Regions from separate parts of the Bacillus sp. FG16 genome, predicted to be linked through region 3. Evidence: riboswitches for the same ligand, from Rfam matches in the RefSeq annotation. Region 3 holds a riboswitch; each other region holds the start of a gene.
The links. Region 3 has a riboswitch for S-adenosylmethionine ahead of ACODS7_RS12690 (YezD family protein). Riboswitches for the same ligand answer to the same signal wherever they lie in the genome.
Positions count from the first base shown of each region.

Region 1: it holds a riboswitch for S-adenosylmethionine, as region 3 does, so the genes downstream of both, ACODS7_RS20890 (methionine ABC transporter ATP-binding protein) here and ACODS7_RS12690 (YezD family protein) in region 3, are expected to answer to the same signal.
Region 2: it holds a riboswitch for S-adenosylmethionine, as region 3 does, so the genes downstream of both, ACODS7_RS11745 (bifunctional O-acetylhomoserine aminocarboxypropyltransferase/cysteine synthase) here and ACODS7_RS12690 (YezD family protein) in region 3, are expected to answer to the same signal.

Region 1 covers NZ_JBMDKC010000063.1:14,485-17,767, reverse strand. The annotation lists gene ACODS7_RS20900 (MetQ/NlpA family ABC transporter substrate-binding protein) at 1-259, opposite strand, end outside; gene ACODS7_RS20895 (methionine ABC transporter permease) at 281-946, opposite strand; gene ACODS7_RS20890 (methionine ABC transporter ATP-binding protein) at 936-1,955, opposite strand; SAM riboswitch class I at 2,079-2,184, opposite strand; gene ACODS7_RS20885 (cysteine hydrolase family protein) at 2,427-2,972, shown strand; gene pruA (L-glutamate gamma-semialdehyde dehydrogenase) at 3,243-3,283, opposite strand, start outside.
Region 2 covers NZ_JBMDKC010000025.1:30,873-34,155, forward strand. The annotation lists gene metA (homoserine O-acetyltransferase MetA) at 1-177, opposite strand, end outside; gene ACODS7_RS11745 (bifunctional O-acetylhomoserine aminocarboxypropyltransferase/cysteine synthase) at 161-1,459, opposite strand; SAM riboswitch class I at 1,552-1,656, opposite strand; gene ACODS7_RS11750 (chloride channel protein) at 1,978-3,207, shown strand; gene ACODS7_RS11755 (YjjG family noncanonical pyrimidine nucleotidase) at 3,253-3,283, opposite strand, start outside.
Region 3 covers NZ_JBMDKC010000028.1:31,881-35,163, forward strand. The annotation lists gene sat (sulfate adenylyltransferase) at 1-553, opposite strand, end outside; gene ACODS7_RS12685 (phosphoadenylyl-sulfate reductase) at 592-1,296, opposite strand; gene ACODS7_RS12690 (YezD family protein) at 1,384-1,527, opposite strand; SAM riboswitch class I at 1,600-1,708, opposite strand; gene lysA (diaminopimelate decarboxylase) at 1,824-3,140, opposite strand.

The DNA of each region.
Region 1 (3,283 bases), on a different contig from region 3:
GAAATGAGTTTAATTCAATATCTCCATCAGCTAAAGCTTTATTTGGAGTTGTATAATCAGAGAACTCCACCAGTTTAATCTTAATCCCTTCTTTTTCAGCTTTTTTCTTCAAAATTTCCCAAGCGTCTCCATCCGTTCCAGTTACACCGACGCGAATTACTTTTTCTTTCGCTCCTGCACCCGTGTCTCCACTTGAGCAGCCACTTAATGCTGAGACTCCTACAATTGCTGATAATGCAAATGCTAAAATTTTCTTCATTTTCTTTTCCTCTTTTCCTTTTTATGATCTGCGTAACAAGACTTTCGCAAAGTAGTTTCCTAAATTTTGAGCTATCTGCACGAGAATAATAAGTAAAACAACCGTTACGAACATAACTGATGTATCAAAACGTTGATAACCATACGTCATTGCCAAGTCACCAAGACCGCCACCACCGACAAGCCCAGCAACTGCAGAAAATTCAATTAAACCAACTGTCATAAATGTGACACCTAAGATTAATGGTGCTAACGCTTCTGGTACAAGGATTTCAAAAACGATTCTAATTGGCGAGGCGCCCATTGCTTGCGCTGCTTCAATTACTCCTTTCGGAACGGAAACAAGATTTGTTTCAACCATTCTAGCAATACCAATTGATGCGACTAACGTCATCGGGAAAATTGCTGCTGCTGTTCCAATCGTCGTTCCAATAACACTTCTTGTTAGTGGGCTTAAAGCTACTAAAAAGATAATGAATGGTACCGGACGAATTGTATTAATTATGATGTTAAGAATAGAAAAGACCCATTTATTTTCTAAAAAGTTTCCTTTTCTCGTTACATACAAAAGTAAACCTAGAGGTATACCCAGAATTGTAGCGAATATAAGGGTTACAATTACCATTAAGAGGGTATCCCCCGTCGCATCTAGTATGCGCGGCCAAAATATACTCCAATCAACTCGCATGAGCTTCTACCTCCTTCAGCTGCACTTGCAGTCTTAGATGTTGTAATGCTTTTTGAATTTCCCTCTGCTCACCTTGCAATTCTACAAGCAGATTTCCAAATAGCACATTTTGAAGTTCAATAATATTTCCGTACAGTACATTTACATCAACGTTATAGTTTTTTGCGATATATGATAGTACCGGCTGTCCTGTCTCCTCACCAGTAAATGTTAGACGATAAATTTGACCACCATTTTGAATTTTCGCTAGAACACTTTCTGGTAAATGATCATTAATAACAGAACGTACAAAGTTTTGAGTCGTCTTTGTTTTTGGTTGTGTGAAAACGTCAAACAGTTTTCCTTCTTCAATAACTTTTCCCTTCTCCATTACAGCTACACGGTGGCAAATTTCTTTCACAACATGCATTTCGTGTGTAATAAGAAGAATCGTTAAATTGTATTCTCGATTTACTTTCTTTAATAAGTTTAGAATTTCTGTCGTTGTTTCTGGATCTAAAGCTGATGTTGCCTCATCACATATAAGAATATCTGGCGATGTCGCAAGTGCTCTAGCAATGCCAACTCGCTGCTTTTGTCCCCCTGATAACTGCTCTGGATAATAGTTTGCTTTATCTTCTAACCCTACAAACTTCAGCAGTTCATTCACTCGTTCTTTTATCTCGTTCTTTGGCAATTTCGCTAACTTTAATGGATAAGCAATATTCCCAAACACTGTTCTTGAATTAAATAAATTAAAGCTTTGAAAAATCATTCCGATTCTTTGTCTTAGTTTGCGTAATTCTTTCGTCGATAATGATGTAATATCTTTATCATCTATTGAAATCGTTCCTGCCGTTGGTCTCTCTAACATATTTACTAAGCGTAATAATGTACTCTTTCCAGCGCCACTAAAACCGATAATGCCAAAAATTTCGCCTTTCTCAACTGATAATGTTACATCCTCCACCGCATGAACAGATTGCCCAGCTGATTCATACACTTTACTTACATTGTTAAAAGAAATCATTTTTCCCCCTCCTATATGCTGTAAAAACTTAAAGTAGAGCTTTCGAGGTAAAATAAAAAGTGCTCTCCTTCTTATCAACCATAAAGATAAGAAGGAGAGCACTTATATGTACTCGTTCACATCTTCTCATCTTCCAAGCCTTTATATGGCTTGCTGGAGTTAGCACGGTATTAAAAAACCCGTTGCTGAGGTATCGTAGGGCCAGTCCCTCCACCTCTCTGGATAAGAATGTATCGATTTAATTGTCGTTTAATTAATTCTCATTATAGAACTCAGAATAATAAGAGTCAATACATTTTTTAGAAAAATATTAATTATTCCTTTATTAAAATTTTCAGATGAAAATTCATAAGAAAATAGTAACTTTCAAAGTTATGTAAAATTCTTCTTCCTCATATTTTTAAACAGGAGAATCCTCTCTACGAATTGAATAAATTTATTTGAATATGAAACTCGGAGGAAGATAAATATATGAAAACAGCTCTTTTACTCGTCGATATTCAAAACGATTATTTTCCAAATGGAAAGATGGAATTGCGTAATCCAGTAGAAGCAAGCGAATATGCTAATCAGTTATTACAACACTTTAGAACAAACAGCGAACCTATTTTTCATATCCAACACGTAGCTATAAAAGATGACGCTACTTTTTTCCTACCTAATACAGAAGGTGTACATATTCATGAGAAGGTCCGTCCACTTAGAGAAGAAACAGTTATACTCAAACATTATCCAAATAGCTTCCGAGAAACTAATCTTCTAGAGCAATTACAGCGTTTAGACATTGAACATGTCGTCGTATGCGGGATGATGACTCATATGTGTATTGATGCTACAGTAAGGGCTGCATTTGATTTTGGATTTCAATGTACCGTTATACACGATGCTTGTGCTACAAAAGACCTTTCTTTTAAGAACGCTACTATACCAGCTGTTTATATTCACAATACAATTTTAGCTAGTTTAAATGGCGTATATGCAAATGTAATAAGCACGAAAGAATTTTTAGCTACATAAAAAAACACTCCTTTCAGTGAGCAAAACCGAAAAGAGTGTTCCTTGTCGAACCATAGATTTTCTTTCAAATTGTATTATACAGGAAATTCTCAAAATGAATACTAAAAAATATGACTAATAAGTCAACTTTTCTCATCATTTTATTTCTGTTCACATGTTTATCCCGCTATTAATAGGTTTTAGCTCATCCCCTTCGAACGAAGGTAATATATGGGATTTCAATTTTAAAAGGAGCTCTTCACATTTTGTGAAGAGCTCCTCTACTATTTCTTATAAAGTTTCAGAAGTAGTTTTTGCTTGCATGTGAAGTG
Region 2 (3,283 bases), on a different contig from region 3:
TCCAATTAAGCGAAGTAATTGCGCCTCTGTGTCTTGCTTCGTTGGCATTAAATTTAATATAGCAATTTTTAAAGCGCGTATATCTTGTGTTTCTGCTCGCTCCTTCGTCATTACAAAAATATTTTCTTTTTGCAACACTTTGCGAGCCGGTAAATCTTTATCAATTATGATCGGCATGTGTTTTGCCTCCAACTAGAGCTGCTTCCAAATCTGCAATAATATCAGAAACATCTTCTATACCAACCGATAAACGAATTAAATCAGATGTAACACCAGCTAAACGCTGATCTTCAGCACTTAATTGTCTATGCGTCGTACTAGCAGGATGTATAACGCAAGTTCGTGCATCAGCTACGTGTGTTACGAGAGTTGCTAGTTTTACATTTGCGATAAATTCTTTTGCTGCTTCTAATCCCCCTTTAATCCCAAATGTTAAAACCCCACTAGCACCTTTTTTCAAATACTTTTGTGCTAACGAGTAATTTTCATTACTATCTAATCCCGGATAATTCACCCATTCAATACGTTCATGATTAGCAAGCCACTTAGCAACCGCGAGAGCATTTTCGCTATGACGCTCCATTCGTAAATGTAAAGTCTCTAAGCCAATATTGCTAATATATGCATTGAATGGGCTCATACAATTCCCATAATCTCTTAATAGCTGAACACGTGCTTTCACAATATACGCTGCTGCACCAAAGTTTTGAACGTAACTTACACCGTGATAACTTGGATCTGGTTCAACAAGCTCAGGATATTTTCCATTTGTCCAATCAAAGTTTCCACCGTCAATTACAATACCGCCTAAGGAGCTCGCATGCCCATCGATATATTTCGTCGTAGAATGAACAATAATATTCGCCCCATGTTCAAACGCTTGGCATAAATAAGGAGTTGCTAATGTATTATCAACGATAAAAGGTACCTCTAATTCTTTAGCGGCAGCTGAAAATTCTTTGAAATTTAAAACGTTCATCGCTGGATTTCCTAATGATTCTGCATAAATGAGTTTCGTCTTGTCATTAGCAAGTGCCGCAATTTCATCTGCCGTTAAATTTGGATTAAAGAACGTAACATCAATGCCAAGTTTACGCAAACTCACTCCAAATAAATTAAACGTTCCCCCGTAAACCGTTGAAGAGCAAAGCAAATGGTCTCCACTACTACAAATATTTAAAACTGCGAGCATAATGGCTGCTTGCCCAGAAGCCGTTGCAACAGCTCCTACACCGCCTTCTAAATCTGATAACTTCTGCTCAAATGCGGCTAGAGTAGGGTTTCCAATACGCGTATAAATATATCCTTCTGCCTCTAAGTTAAATAGGGCTGCTAAATCATCTGAAGTATCGTATTTATACGTTGTACTTTGATAAAGTGGTAAAACACGTGGTTCACCATTCTTTGGCGTATAGCCACCTTGCACACAAATCGTTCCTTTTCCCCATGATTCTCCCATCTCTCATTCTCCTTTCTTTTATACAAAATAAAAAACTGCCCCTTTCCTGAAAACAAGAAAGGAGCAGTTTGAAAACACGCTCTAAAGGCTCTTTCTTATCTCTCAGGATTACTACCTGCAGGATTTGGCACAATTCCGTTATACGGCTGTTGCCAAGGTTTCATCGGGCCTGTCCCTCCACCTTTTCTTGATAAGACTATGCAATTACCGTTGATTTTATAGCAATAATTTCCTAATGTCAAACTGTTTTTCTGAATGTTCTAAAATAAACGTTAACAATTTCATATAAAGCAACAAAAGAAATATATTCTAATCTATTTCAAAAAAGACCTTTAAAAACCTCAAATCAGTCTATAAAATTAAATAAGTAATTTAACCTATAAATTCAAATTCTCCAAAATTTAGCCTACATGTTGAATAGGCGATCCTCTCAAAAAGATACTATATATATTCAATCCATTTTCCACTAGTATATTTCACTTTTTTCCCTACTAAGATTTACATAACGGAGGTATAACATGACAGATAAAAAAGATATACAGTACATACTTGCTCTATATGGCATTCTTCTAGGATCTATAGTAGGAGCTACAGTTTGGTTATTTTTAGTCACAATAAATATTGGAATCCACTTTATTTGGGGATACTTGCCTGAAGTTCTCTCTTTTCCCTCTTATTACACCCTTTGCGTAACAATAATTGGCGGGGTCCTCGTTGGTCTATCACAAAAATATTTCGGTACATACCCACGCCTTATGCCTGAAGTGATGACTGAATATAAAAAAACTGGTCGAATCGAATATCGCTTTGTCCATCGGGCTACTTTAACCGCGATTATTGTTTTAATTTTCGGTGCTAGTCTTGGTCCAGAAGCCGCACTAGTTGGAATTATAGGCGGACTTTGCACATGGATAGGGGATCGCTTTAAATTTGCCTTGAAGGGTATGGATGAGCTAACCGAGATCGGAATTGGCGCTACTTTAAGTGTCATTTTCAACGCACCATTATTCGGTTATTTAGCACCGAATGAAAATGAGGGAGAACAAATTGCTGCTTTTTCTAAAGGAAAAAAGGCGATTGTATACTTAGCTACTACCTTCGCAGGTTTTTCTGTTTATTTACTACTGAGTAAACTCGATAATCGTGGATCCTTTATTGTTGATTTCGGGGAAGGTTCACTTTCTTTCAATGAATGGATCGCATTTCTTCCACTTGCTAGTATCGGTGCTATAGTTGGTTTCTTTTATTTCAAGTTAGAATTCACATTAGAGAAGTTAATTCACCCTTTTAGAGAATACAAGCTGACACTCGGAATTCTCGGTGGTATTTTATTAGGAATTGCAGGAACTTTTCTTCCATACACATTATTTTCAGGGGAACATCAATTAAAAGAATTAGTTGTTGAATGGAGCCATTTATCTTTGTGGATACTACTTCTTTCAGGGATTTTAAAGTTGTGCATTACTGCCGTTTGTTTGAACACAGGGTGGCGAGGTGGACATATCTTCCCAATTATATTTTCTGGGTCAAGTATCGGATACGCTGTAGCATCTATTCTTCCTATAGATCCAGTAGCATCTGTTGCCATCGTAACGACAGCAATTTCGAGCTATGCGTTACGAAAGCCAATAGCTATAACATTACTATTACTTATGTTTTTCCCGCTTAATTTGCTATTGCCAATGCTTGGTGCAGCTGCTATCGGGAATGCCTTTCCACTTCCAAAACATAACAAAACTACAAATTAATCAAAATAGGCAGTGGGGACGAAAGCTCCACTGCCTATTTTTTTATTACACGCGCTGCTTTAATAACGCTTCTAAC
Region 3 (3,283 bases):
TCGTTTGAAATCCGACTACTGTTTTCCACCCACGTTTTTTAAATTCTTCTCTCGTTTCAATTGGGTCTAAATGATAAGAAGGAAATTGATTATTTTCAAAGCGTTTTGTTAGAATAATAGTTCCTCCAACGTAAACGTTTGGTCGTTCATATAATTTTTTCACTCCTGGATGAGCCTCATCCGTTGTTTTATATACAAGTAACGCTTCTTTTTCTTTATCTGGTACGAAAATATCTTCTATTTGAATAGCACCATATATATTTCCATTGTTGACAAGCTTTACTTCCTCTCCGGTCTTCAGGCTTTCTGCGACTTCTTCTGTTACCGGTAATGTAATTGGTATACTCCACACACTACCATTTGCTAAACGAAGCGTTTCTACGACTGAATCATAATCTTCCTTCCCCAAAAAACCAGTAAGCGGGCTATATCCACCTGTCGCCAATAGTTCTAAATCACTTAAAGCAATGTTGTCTAATTTAATTTCTTTTTCAATTTGTGATACGTCATATGTCTCATCTATACGGTTTACTAATTCGTTTACTGTGCTCATTTTCTATATCCCCTCTTAGCTTTATTTCAAGATTCATCTTATTGATAATGAAGACCACATTCGGTTTTCACTTTCCCAGCCCATCTACCATCTCTTGAATCGCCACCATCCCCTACAGGTAAAGTACATTTCTCACACCCAATACTTGGATAGCCAACATCATGCAACGGGTTATACGGCAAGCTATGTTTGTATACATATCGCCAAACTTCTTTCCACGTCCAATGAATGAGTGGACAAACTTTAATAGATTGAAAACGATGATCTTGATTTATAAACTTTGTATGCTTACGTGTTTCTGATTGTTCCCTTCTTAAGCCCGATATCCATGCTTTTTCCACGACTAATGATTTTTCTAAAGGTAAAATTTTTCTAATCTTACAACAAAGATTCGGATTGCTCTCCCACAGTTTTTCACCATGCAACTTCGCCTGTTCATCAAGTGTAAGTTCTGGCTGCTTTTCTATAATATTCAATGAAGGAAATCGTTCCCTCACTCTTTGAATTAATTCATATGTTTCTTGAAAATGAACATTTGTATCCAAAAATACAACTTTAGCAGATGGATTTACTTGGTTTATAAGGTGCAGCAATACCATACCTTCCACCCCAAAGCTACATGCGTAGACGATTTCATCTTTATACTCTTCATAAGCCCAATTTAATACTGATAGCGCACCTTTCGTTTCATCTTCTTCCGAAAACGAAACAACATTTTCTTCCCACGTTTCATACGTCAACATGTTTTTTCCCCCTGTAAAAGCAAAAAGACGATTTTAACCTAATGAAAATAGGTTAAAATCGCCTCTAGTTTTTCTAGTCAGCGCTTTTCACTTTAAACGTACTTTTTCACTTTTCTCTAACTGAATTACTTTTCCATCTTGCACAACAATTGTAATTGAGCCATATTTCATATCAGCAAGCATCGCTTCAATCTTCTCGGATACTTCATCAAAATGTTCCCGTACACTCACGCGAACAGCCCCCCTTTTTATTCATAAAAAAAATCTTTCCCATTTCGAAAAGACTGTTCGGTAATATATTTTACCTTATCTTTCAAAATGGATTCCATTTTGCTGGATTTAGCACCTTGCTTTCTATAAGCAGGTTGCCGAGCTTCTTCGGGCCAGTTCCCTCCGCTTCTCTTGATAAGCTTTGTATTTGTATTTTATCACAATTCTGATTTTTTTCAATCCTAGTTTTCCGATATATTTTAATTATTTTATTTTACAAAAAAGGAATTGCCCATCCGAACAACTCCTTTTTCTATTTAAACAAGCTCTTTAATACGTATGCGATCGTTCCCAATAATATTTTCATATGTTTCGCGTTCCACAACTACTTGCGATGTTCCGCCTTTTGCAAAGACAACGGCTGGTCTTCGAATCCGATTGTAATTATTCGCCATCGAGTACCCGTAGGCTCCTGTACAGGAAACTGCTAGTAAATCAGCAGCAGCGACTTTCGGTAAATGAATATCCCAAATCAACATATCTCCGCTCTCACAACATTTCCCCGCAATCGAAACGAGTTCCTCATTCTCATCATTCCCTCGATTCGCTAACATTGCTTCATAACGCGCACTATATAAAGCAGGTCTTAAATTATCTGTCATTCCACCATCGACTGATACATATTTCCGAATACCAGGAATATCTTTCACAGATCCAACTGTATAAATTGTTGTCCCAGCATCACCTACAATGCTACGGCCTGGTTCAATCCATATTTCTGGCAATGGATATTCACATACAGTAAATTGTTCTCTCACTGCACTTGTTACAGCTCGCACATATGTCTCAAGAGTTAACGGTGTATCCGACTCTGTGTAGCGTATTCCAAATCCCCCGCCTACATTTAACACTTTTACTACATAGTTTGTTTGCTCTCTCACTTCTTCTAAAAATTGGCGAAGAACTTCAATCGCTCGAACAAAGCCAGCTGTTTCAAATATTTGCGATCCGATATGTGAATGAATCCCTAGCACATTATAATTGGATTTTTGTAAAGCAAATCCAATTGCCTGCATCGCTTGACCGTTTGAAACGCCAAATCCAAATTTCGAATCATCTTGGCCTGTTGTAATATATTCATGTGTGTGCGCCTCTACTCCAGGCGTTACACGAATTAATATGTTCACAAACTTTCCATGTTGCATCGCTAAATCGTGTAAAACTTCTAATTCAAAGAAATTATCTACGACAAAACAACCGATATTCGCCTGAAGAGCCATCACTATCTCTTCTTCTGTTTTATTATTTCCATGAAAATGAATACGTGATGCTGGAAATCCTGCTTGGAGCGCAGTATATAATTCTCCTCCAGAAACAACGTCTAATGACATATTCTCTTCACGAGCTACTCGGCACATCTCCATGCACAAGAACGCCTTGCTTGCATATGCTACTTGATAAGAGAAACCACTTTCTTTAAAAGCACGATGAAATGCTCGGCATTTTCCTCGAATAGACTCTTCATCGTATACATAAAGTGGTGTTCCGTATTGCTTTGCTAGCTGCGTCGTATCGCACCCTCCAATTTCTAAGTGTCCTTGCCCATTAATTCGGCTTGTGCCGTGTAAATACATTTAAATTCCTCCCTTATTTCCTCTAAAACTCATAACCCCAATCTTCTATTCATTGCAGCACGCTTTTAGATAGACAAAAAACGCGCGGAACAATGTTCACACGCGTTTCTTATTAGGAAAAATATATATTGAAAAAATAAACG